DNA from 3 places in the Massilia sp. CFBP9026 genome. Region 3 is predicted to be linked to each of the others. Evidence: predicted binding sites of a transcription regulator. Region 3 holds the regulator's gene; each other region holds the start of a gene.
The links. The regulator LexA, encoded in region 3, represses DNA repair genes until DNA is damaged. The targets are predictions, from matches to a motif close to ACTGTATNNNNATACAGT.
Positions count from the first base shown of each region.

Region 1: the regulator LexA is predicted to act here: its motif matches at 1,751-1,768, upstream of imuA (translesion DNA synthesis-associated protein ImuA).
Region 2: the regulator LexA is predicted to act here: its motif matches at 1,964-1,981, upstream of SOM28_RS01850 (ATP-dependent helicase).

Region 1 covers NZ_JAXCWH010000003.1:583,250-586,519, reverse strand. The annotation lists gene SOM28_RS10970 (Y-family DNA polymerase) at 1-1,093, opposite strand, end outside; gene imuA (translesion DNA synthesis-associated protein ImuA) at 1,023-1,730, opposite strand; gene SOM28_RS10960 (DUF2955 domain-containing protein) at 1,864-2,871, opposite strand; gene SOM28_RS10955 (HlyD family secretion protein) at 2,874-3,270, opposite strand, start outside.
Region 2 covers NZ_JAXCWH010000001.1:432,675-435,944, forward strand. The annotation lists gene SOM28_RS01830 (chromate transporter) at 1-356, opposite strand, end outside; gene SOM28_RS01835 (chromate transporter) at 353-979, opposite strand; gene SOM28_RS01840 (hypothetical protein) at 1,041-1,211, opposite strand; gene SOM28_RS01845 (hypothetical protein) at 1,408-1,626, shown strand; gene SOM28_RS01850 (ATP-dependent helicase) at 2,005-3,270, shown strand, end outside.
Region 3 covers NZ_JAXCWH010000006.1:101,666-104,935, reverse strand. The annotation lists gene rplI (50S ribosomal protein L9) at 1-145, opposite strand, end outside; gene rpsR (30S ribosomal protein S18) at 177-467, opposite strand; gene priB (primosomal replication protein N) at 497-787, opposite strand; gene rpsF (30S ribosomal protein S6) at 833-1,237, opposite strand; gene SOM28_RS15885 (hypothetical protein) at 1,461-1,679, shown strand; gene lexA (transcriptional repressor LexA) at 1,865-2,494, shown strand; gene SOM28_RS15875 (tetratricopeptide repeat protein) at 2,628-3,270, opposite strand, start outside.

The sequences.
Region 1 (3,270 bases), on a different contig from region 3:
CGCCGGGATCGGGGAATAGCGAGTCGGTCGGCGGCGCCATCGCCTGCAATTGCTGCGCCTCCAGGCCGATGCCGATCACGGGCGCCTCGAGTTCGAGCTTGGCCAGGCGCTCGCGCAGCAGGCGCAACAGGTGCTCGTCGCGCCAGGTGGGTTCGGCCAGCGCCACCTCGACCAGGGTCGGTGGGCGCGCCATGCGGCCGCGCTCGTGGTCGAGCGACAGCCGGATGCGCTCGACCGCCAACTGGCGCGCGCACAGCCAGCCCGTCATCTGCAGCACCAGGCGATGGGCGCCGGCCAGCAGCAGATCGGCCTGTTCGAGCCGGTCGAACAATTCGAGCCGCGCATGGAAACGCTCCGGCGGCGCCACCCACTGGAACAATTCGGCGTTCAGGCCATAGGCGGCGTCCAGCATGTCGAGCAAGGCGCGCCCGCAGCGCCGCTGCAGGCCGGGTCGCGGCAGGCGCTGCAGCTCGTCCAGGCGGCGGCAGCCGATGCCCTCGAACCAGCTGGCGAACGGCCGTGCCGGTGGCAGCAGGCCCACCGGCAAGCGGTCGAGGCGCCGTACCAGCGAGTCCATCGTGAGGGCGCGGCCCGCATTGCGGCGCGCCAGCAGCCAGGCCCCGCGCGCGGTGGGCGCGCAGGCGATGCAAGCCGTGAAGCCGAGCGCCGCCATATTGGCGCGAATGCGCTCGCACAGGCGCCGGATGCCGCCGAACAGGCGCAGGCTGGCGCCGATGTCGAGCAGCAGCGTCGCTTCTTCGGCCAGCGCCACCTGCGGCGTGTACTGCAGCATGGTCATCGCCACCGCATCCATGGCCTCGGCTTCGCGCTCATGGCTGCGCAGTTCGATGCGCGCCTCGGGCATCAGCATCAGCACGCCGCCGCGGCGCATGCCGATCTGCACGCCGGCAGCGCGCGCCGTCGGCGACAGCGCCATCACCCGCTCCTGCTCGAGGATGACGCTGCCTGGGGCCGGGCCGCCAGCAGCGCCGCCGGACTCCCCCGCCGCCTCACCCGCCGATTCACTGCACCAGCGTGGGCTGAAGACCTCGAGCGGTAGCTGGGGCAAATACAGGCCGATCCAGAGGCGCATGGCGTTGCAGTAGTGAAGATCCAAGAGGAAGGAACAGTGGCGCCTCGCGCTGCGGTCCCCGACGTTTGACGAAGTCGATATTCATGCCGCCGGCCGCTGGCCGCAGCGCAAGACGCAAAGGCGCGGGAGATGCATCTTGCGCCGCCGCCAACGGACGGAGCATGAAAAACAGCGTTTCGCCGCCTTGCGCCGCCAGGTGCAGGCGGCGCAGATTGTCGTTACGCATATGGTTGGCCCAGAACAACAAAGCACCGCAACTACCGCTGCGCAACACCTGCTCGGCCGCCCACAGCGCGTCCGCGGTGCGCGTCGTGCGCAGCCACAGCAATTGGGACGGCTCCAGGCCGAGCGCGGCAAGCGCCAAGGCCTGGGGTGGATGGGGCGGCTGCAGCAGCACGATGCGGCGTTCGGCGCAGGCGGCCAGGGCCGGCCGCAGCAGGCGCAGCTCGCCGATGCCGGGCTGCTGCAAGTGCAGGTCGACCAGGGTGCCGCCGGGCCAGCCACCGCCGGGAAGCTGGCCCGAGAGCGTTGGGTGGCCGGTATCGATGCAGCGCGTGTCGGCATGCGCCAGCTGCGACGCGCGCCACAGCGATGGGTGCACTGCCTCTGGTGCGGCAAGGATGGCTGAGTGGTTCATATCAGGCTTATCAGACAAATACTGTATAAACGTACAGTACTCGCTGAAGTCGCGTTTTGCAAGACCTATTCATTTTGGCTATACCAATTAGGTTACTGGTATTGACTAAAACTAAACGTCTTCGCTTGCCTACTCAAGCCATTGACCTCGACGCGCGCCACCCTTCCAACACCCACACGACGGCCCAGGCATACAGCGCCAGCACGATGAACAAGCTCACCCGCACGAGCGAGGCATGGCCGACGTCCTTCCCCACCACGCTATCTTCAATGGCCGGCCCCAGCAGGATCAGCATGGTCACCAGGGCATTGCTCCAGAACGAGGGGGGCAGCGCCGAGGCCTTGAGGCCAAATAGCCTGGCCCCGCTCCAGAGCGCGGCGGCGGCCATCCACAGCACCAGCATCCACAGGGTCGGCAACAAGGCCAGGCCGAACCAGGCCAGGGTCGCCATGCCCGCGCCCGCCAGGGTCGACCCCACCAGTACCCGCCCCGCCGAGCGCGCGCCGGTGGAGCCGGCCTGCTGGCCCAGCAGTACCGACTTGATGATGGCGGACAGATAAAAAGCCGGGTGGATCAGGGCCAGCACCAGCACCGGCATCACCACCAGCGTGGCCTGCGCGGCGCGCCACCTGGCCGCGTGCGCGGCAACGGCGGGGGGCGCCGACCTGGTAACGGAGTCCGCCTCATCCGGGAACAAGGCATGCGACAGGCTGCCGACCAGCACGCCGACACCCATCCCCAGCGCGATGGCGGTGCTGATCGCCGGCACCAGCGCCTGGTCGACCACGCCGGCCACCGGAACCAGGGTGAAGGCAATCGCCACGATATTCGCCAGCGGGCTGCCGCTTTGCAGGCCGACGAAGAACACCGCGTACAGCAGCAGCGCCGTCAACAGCAGCGCGACGCTGGCGTAATGCTCCAGCAGCGGCACCATCAGCACGCCGGCCGCCAGCACCACGGCGACCAGCAGGGCCACCACCAGGCCCTTCAGCAAGGGCATCGGCGGCCCCGGCTTGCTCAACAACAGCACGGTCATGACACACAGCACGAACGGCGACGGCAGCGCCAGGCCATAGGCGAGCAGCACGGCCAGCGCCAGGCCGATCGCCAGCCGCAACACCGCCTTGTCAGCGCGCTCCATCGTCAATAGAGATAAGAAAGGTAGCTCATCAGGCGGATGAAGACGGCGCCCAGCCAGTTCATCAGGCCGTAGTCGTCCGTGTACACCAGCACGTCGGCCTGTCCGCCGATCCTGGCCGCGCGCAGCTGCGCGCGCTCGGAAGGATCGAACTCCACGGCAACCGGGAAGCGTTGCGCCTGGCGCAGCCAATCGCGGCTGTTGTCGATCTCGGGCAAGGTGCCGGCCTGGGCCTGCCGGCCCGAATTGACCCCGCTGCCCACGCTACGCACCCGTCCTTTCAAGACCTTGCCCGGCACGACATCGAGCACGATGGAGACCTCGTCGCCCGGCGTGATATTGCCGAGGTTATTCTCGGTCATGTCGGCGCTGATCCAGAGGTCGTGGACGGCGATCAGGGTC
Region 2 (3,270 bases), on a different contig from region 3:
CGGTTGCGCTGGGCCCACTGCGCCACCTGGTAAGTAAACACGGTGGACGGCAGCATGATGCCGATCATCGAGATCGCTACGCCGTAGAGCGCGGCCGTCACGCTGCCGGAATTGAGTCCCACGTTCCAGCCCAGCAGGGCCACGAACAGGACGTTGGGCCCGGGCGACGATTGGGCCAGGGCCACCGAGTCGGCGAACTGGGTCTGGCTGAGCCATCCCTGGCGCTCGACCAGGTAGCGCTGCATCTCGGAGGTGGTCGAGATCGCGCCGCCGAGCGACATCATGGACAGCATCAGGAAATGGACGAACAGGTTCAGCCAGTCATGCCAGCCGAATACCAGGCTGGGCGCGTTCATGGCTTGAGCCGGCGCCAGGCCAGTACGCAGCCCAGGCCGCCGAGCAGGCCGATCACGGCCGCCAGCGGCACGCGGATCCAGGCCAGCAGCACGAAACCGGTGGCGGCGATCCCAATGCAGACGGCGAGCGGGATCACGTTTTTGGACAGCGCGACCGACATGCGGAGGCCGGTGGCGGCGATCAGGCCGGCGGCGACCGCAGCCATGCCGCGCAGTGCGCCCTGCAGCTGGGGCTGGGTGGCGAACTGCGCATAGACCAGGGCCAGGCACAGCACCAGGATCAGCGGCACGGTGAGGATGCCGGCCAGGGCGCTCATGGCGCCGGCCAGGCCAAAGTGGCGAGTGCCGATCATCATGGCCAGGTTGCAGACGTTGGGGCCCGGCATGATCTGGGCCACCGACCATTCCTCGATGAATTCCTCGTTGCTCATCCAGCGCTTGCGCTCGACGACTTGCTGCTGGATCACGGCCAGCACCCCACCGAAGCCCTGCAGGGCGATCAGCGTGAACGAGACGAACAGGTCGGTCAGCGACGTCGGGCGCGGACGATCGGGTTCGGCCGGCGGCGCAGCTTGTGCGGAACGTGGCGCGGAAGGCGGCAAGGGCAGGGGTGAGGCGCTCATCCGGCGATTATCGCCGCAGGGCCCACGCCGTGTCCACGCGCTACCCGCACTGGATAGGCGCTCAGCCGCCGCCGATGCCTTCCATCACGCGGCCGGTGCCGCCGCATTGCGGGCATGGCTTGCCGTCGGCCAGCGTGCCGCGGCCGGCGCAGGCGTCGCAGATGTCCTCGCCGGCGCCAGGGGTGCCGGGAGCGGCGTCGTCGCCGGGGTTCAGGTCGGGTTGGGTGCTCATGGGAATCCTGATAATTGGTGTGTTGCGACCGATTGTAGGCAGGATGGCGGCTGCACGGCGCAGCGCAGGCGGAAGGGCGCCGGGAGCTGCCATAGAAAAGGTTTTCGCGTCTTGATACAGATTTGACATTGACTTCATGCCGCGATCGTCAATACTCGTGGTGCGTCAGTGACATAACCCACCGGAGACCCGCGCCATGAGCCCCTACCGTGCCCAGGATATCAATCAAAGCCTCTCCGGATCGTCCGAGCTCAGGCGCAACATGCGCCAGCAAGACATCGTGGCGCGCGGCATCGCGACCCTGGGGGAGTGCGGCACCATGCCGGCGCTCGAGTACCTCAAGGCGCATGGCGTGCGCCCGCAGGTGATCGAGCGCGTCCTGCTCGAACCCGAACGCCGCCGGGCGCTCGCCTGAGCATTGGCAGCCGCTTGCGATTGCCCACAAAGTTCCCGCAAGATTTATTTGTGGTGCATACTGTGGCGGTCGGGGTGAAATCTTGTAAACCCTTGATTTTCAGCGGAAACGAGATTGCCTTCCCAATAGGCAAATTGTTGAAAGCCGCACGGGAGGCCGCGTCCAGCGTGTCAAGCCCCCGCTTTTCCACATACTTATTCACAGACTTTGTGGATATCCAAAAAACGTCTTGAATTTCCGTGACTTGGCAGCGATTGCTCAGGTCATGGCTGATGTCATTCTTGACAACTCCTTGACAGCGTCGCGGAGTGTCGGCATTTTCTTCTTGCAGCGCATGACTGGATAAATGTACAGTATGGCATTTCCAGATTCCGCCCCATGTCCGCCGTCGCCGATCCGATTGCTAACCCGTCCGCTACCGACGACCCGTTCGCCAGCCTGAACCCAGAACAGAGGGCGGCGGTCGAGCACGACGTCGGCGCGGACGCACCGCGCCCGCTGCTGGTGGTGGCCGGCGCCGGTTCCGGCAAGACCAATACGCTGGCGCACCGGGTGGCGCGCCTGATCCAGTCGGGCGCCGATCCGCAGCGCATCCTGCTGCTGACGTTTTCGCGCCGCGCCGCCACCGAAATGACCCAGCGCGCCGGCGGCGTGCTGCACCGGCTGTTTGGGCTCAAGGGCAGCCAGGCGCAGGTCACGTTGCCCTGGGCCGGCACCTTCCACAGCATCGGCGCGCGCCTGCTGCGCGAGTTCGCCGGCCGCATCGGGCTCGACGATCAGTTCACGATCCACGACCGCGGCGACTCCGAAGACCTGATGGGCATGGTCCGCCACGAGATCGGTCTGAGCCAGACGGAAAAACGCTTTCCATTGAAGGGCACCTGCCTGTCGATCTATTCGCGCGTGGTCAACGGCCGCGAGCCGCTCGATCAGGTGCTGCAGGCATTCTTCCCCTGGTGCAGCGAGTGGGAAGCCCAGCTCAAGACGCTGTTCGGCGCCTATGTCGACGCCAAGCAGGAGCAGAATGTGCTCGACTACGACGACCTGCTGCTGTTCTGGGCCGAGATGGCGGCCGACCCGGTGCTGGGGATGGAGCTCGGCGCGCTGTTCGACCATGTGCTGGTCGACGAATACCAGGACACCAACCGCCTGCAGGCGGCCATCGTCACCGGCATGAAGCCCGACGGCCGCGGCGTGATGGTGGTGGGCGACGATGCGCAGTCGATCTATGGCTTTCGCGGCGCCACCGTGCGCAACATCCTCGACTTCGCCGGCCAGTTCTCGCAGCCGGCGCAGCTGATCACGCTGGAGCGCAACTACCGCTCCACGCAGCCGATCCTGGACGCATCGAACGCCGTGATCGGCGCCGCGCTCGAGCGCCACGCCAAGACCCTGTGGACCGACAAGGTGTCGAGCATCAAGCCGCAGCTGGTGTTGATACCCGACGAAGCCGAGCAGGCGCGCTGGGTCTGCAACCGCATCCTCGAGCAGCGCGAAACCGGCATGCCGCTCAAGAGCCAGGCGGTGCTGTTCCGCGCCGCCAGCCACAGCGCCGCGCTCGAGCTCGAACTCATGCGCCGCAACATCCCCTTCGTCAAGTTCGGCGGCCTCAAATTCCTGGAAGCGGCCCACATCAAGGACGTG
Region 3 (3,270 bases):
CTTCGAACTCGGCGACGGCGCCGGCGGTAGCGCGGCGGGCCATCTTTTGTGGGATCAGGAAGTTACGTGCGTAACCGTCCTTGACTTTGACGACGTCGCCCAGGTTGCCGACGTTGATGACTTTTTCCAACAGAATGATTTGCATGTTTTATCTCCAGGATAGCTGACGTAACCGATTAACCGTGGTGCAGGTCGGTGTACGGCAGCAGCGCCAGGTAGCGGGCGCGCTTGATGGCGGTGTCGACCTGGCGCTGGTAGTGCGCCTTGGTGCCGGTCAGACGTGCTGGCATGATCTTGCCGTTTTCCTGGACGAAGTCCTTCAGGGTGTCGACGTCTTTGTAGTCAACCTGTTCAACGCCAGCGGCGGTGAAGCGGCAGAACTTCTTGCGCTTGAACAGCGGGTTCTGCTGTTTGCGCTTGAGTTTTTCTTTAGCTTTGTTTTTGTCGAACTTTTTACCGAATGCCATTTGAGGCTCCTGTATATCTAAATTGCCGGTTAAGCGGCACTGAAATCAATGATGTGAAACACCAGGGCTTTGCTGTTGCGATTTTTTCGAGCAAGGAATCCATCGAAGCGGTAGCTGGCGCCCAGCTCGGCGCTGCCGAACCTGCCCGAAATCTCGCCCGCGGCGAACGCGGGGACTTCGAACTCGACCAGGCGATCGACCCCTGCCTCTCGCTGATGCGAACTGTGCATCAGGACGGCTGAAACGATCGGCACGCCGGCCGGGGTGTAGCGCAGTACGTCACGCTCGGCGATGGTCGCCACGAGCTGGAGCTGGTTCACCCGGTTCTTCTACTACTTGCTTGTTACGAATTCCTGGAAAAAATCTTAGGCAGCGGCAGCGGCAGCGGCTGGAGCAGCTGCTGCTGGAGCAGCGGCTTCTGCACGGTGGCTCTTGGCTGCGTCTTCGCGCTGCACCGATTTCATCATCGGCGACGGTGCGGTTTCTGCTTTCTTCATCTTGACGGTCAGATGACGCAGAACGGCATCATTGAACTTGAATGCGGTTTCCAGCTCGACCAGGGTCTCGTTGTCGCATTCGATGTTCAGACAGATGTAGTGAGCTTTTGGCAGCTTCTGGATCTGGTAAGCCATCTGGCGGCGGCCCCAGTCTTCCACGCGATGGATGTTACCGCCGCGGCTGGTCACCGTGGTCTTGTAACGCTCGATCATCGCCGGGACTTGCTCGCTCTGGTCCGGATGGACGATAAAAACGATTTCATAATGACGCATGCATTACTCCTTGAGGACGTTTTACATAAATGCCCACCTCGGCGTCAAGACGAGTGTGGGAAGGGAAAGCCCGCCAGTATAACCGGTGCCCGGAGCTTGCGCAACTACCAGCTCTGCACTGCCGGCGCGGGGACCGGCAGGCCTATGATGGATGAACTCGCCCAGCCAGGCTGCGGCGGCCAAGTTGTCTCCTGAAATGCAGCGCAACCCAAGGATGTCATCGATGAAACGTCAACTCACTGCCCTTGCCCTCGTCGCCGGCCTCGCCGTCGCCACCGTCGCGATCGCGAAACCGCAATACGGCTACATCATCACGTACTACTCCGACGCCAGCTACACCACCGTGGTCGGCGATGGCGAATTCACCTGCGCCGGCAAATGGAAACTGTATAACGGCGTCAAGACCGACTTCTATCTCGAGTCCAACGAAACCGAGTGCTGATGCACTGACCATCGTCACCCTCCGGTCGCCGCCCGGCGACCGGGCTCCGGCCGGGCTTGCCGAATCGACGCAAATGCCTGAGCTTTAACGAATATTTCCTGTTTTTTTATCGATTTCCCTTGCGCAGAGTAGAATACTGTACAAAAATACAGTTTACCTCTACAACCCGTTGCTGCAAGATATTTATGCTCAAGCTCACTGCAAGGCAAGAACAGATCCTTAACCTGATCAAGGAAGCGATCGAGAACACGGGTTTTCCTCCAACCCGGGCCGAAATCGCGGCCGAACTGGGCTTCCGCTCGGCGAATGCGGCCGAAGAACACCTGCAAGCCCTGGCGCGCAAGGGCGCGATCGAGATTTCGCCGGGCACCTCGCGCGGCATCCGCCTGGTCGGCGCCAGCGTCGAGCAGATCCCGATGCCGCCGCCCTCCCTGATGTCGCTGCCGCTGGTCGGCCGCGTCGCCGCCGGCAATCCCATCCTGGCGCAGGAACACGTCGAAGCGACCTATAACGTCGACACCGCGATGTTCGCGGCGCGGCCCGACTTTTTGCTCAAGGTAAAAGGCTGGTCGATGCGCGACGCCGGCATCATGGATGGCGACTTTTTGGCGGTCAAGAAAATCGACAGCGCCAAGAACGGCCAGATCGTGGTCGCCCGCCTGGGCGAGGAAGTCACCGTCAAGCGCTACCGCAAGACGGGCGACCTGGTCGAGCTGCTGCCCGAGAACCCGGACTTCAAGGTCATCGAAGTCACGCCCGACGAAGAGTTCGCGCTCGAGGGGTTGGCGGTGGGGCTGATGCGCAGCTGGAACTGATATAGCCGTCGATCCGTCGTTCCCGCGAAGGCGGGAACCCCAGTTTGCATGAGTCGCCGCCACAATAAGCGATCGTGGCAGCGCTGAGGGCTTGGGTTCCCGCCTTCGCGGGAACGACGTTTACAGGCAGTCTTTACTGCTTGGCCTTGTTGACCACCGAATTGTGCTGGTCCACGAATGCCTCGGTCGCGCTGCGCCAGGCGGCGAAATCGGCCAATACCATCTTCGAATTGACCTTCGCTCCCTCGGCGATGTTCTGGCGCACCTGCTCCAGGTAGGCGGTCGAGGCTTCGGTTTCCTGCTTGTTCATCAGCTTGGCGATGTCGGCCGGGATGCGCTTGGTCAGCGGCGATTGTTCGTTGAGATTGGTCACCATCTTGTTATAGCAATCCTGCCAGCCGGTCACGGCCTTGTTAACGCGCTCGATCTCGTCGTTCACCTTCGACACCGCCGGGATGCGCGGCGACGGGCAGCGGTACTCGCCCGACTGCAGGTCGGCGCCATCGTAGCCCTTGATCCAGTAATCGATCTCGGCGCGGCGTTCGCCACGCTGCTGCATGATCACGAGCGAGTCGGCGGCGACCTTGTTGCCCTTGGCGGCCGACTTTTCAAACCATTCCTTCGCCTTGGCTTCGTCGACCGCGCCGGCCTCGCCATACCAGTACATCTGGCCCAGTTGCTGCTGGGCCTGCGGATTGCCAGCGTTGGCCAGCTTGGTGTACAGCTTGAGCGCGCCCGCATAGTCTTTTTTCTCGAACAGGGCATTGGCGTCCTCG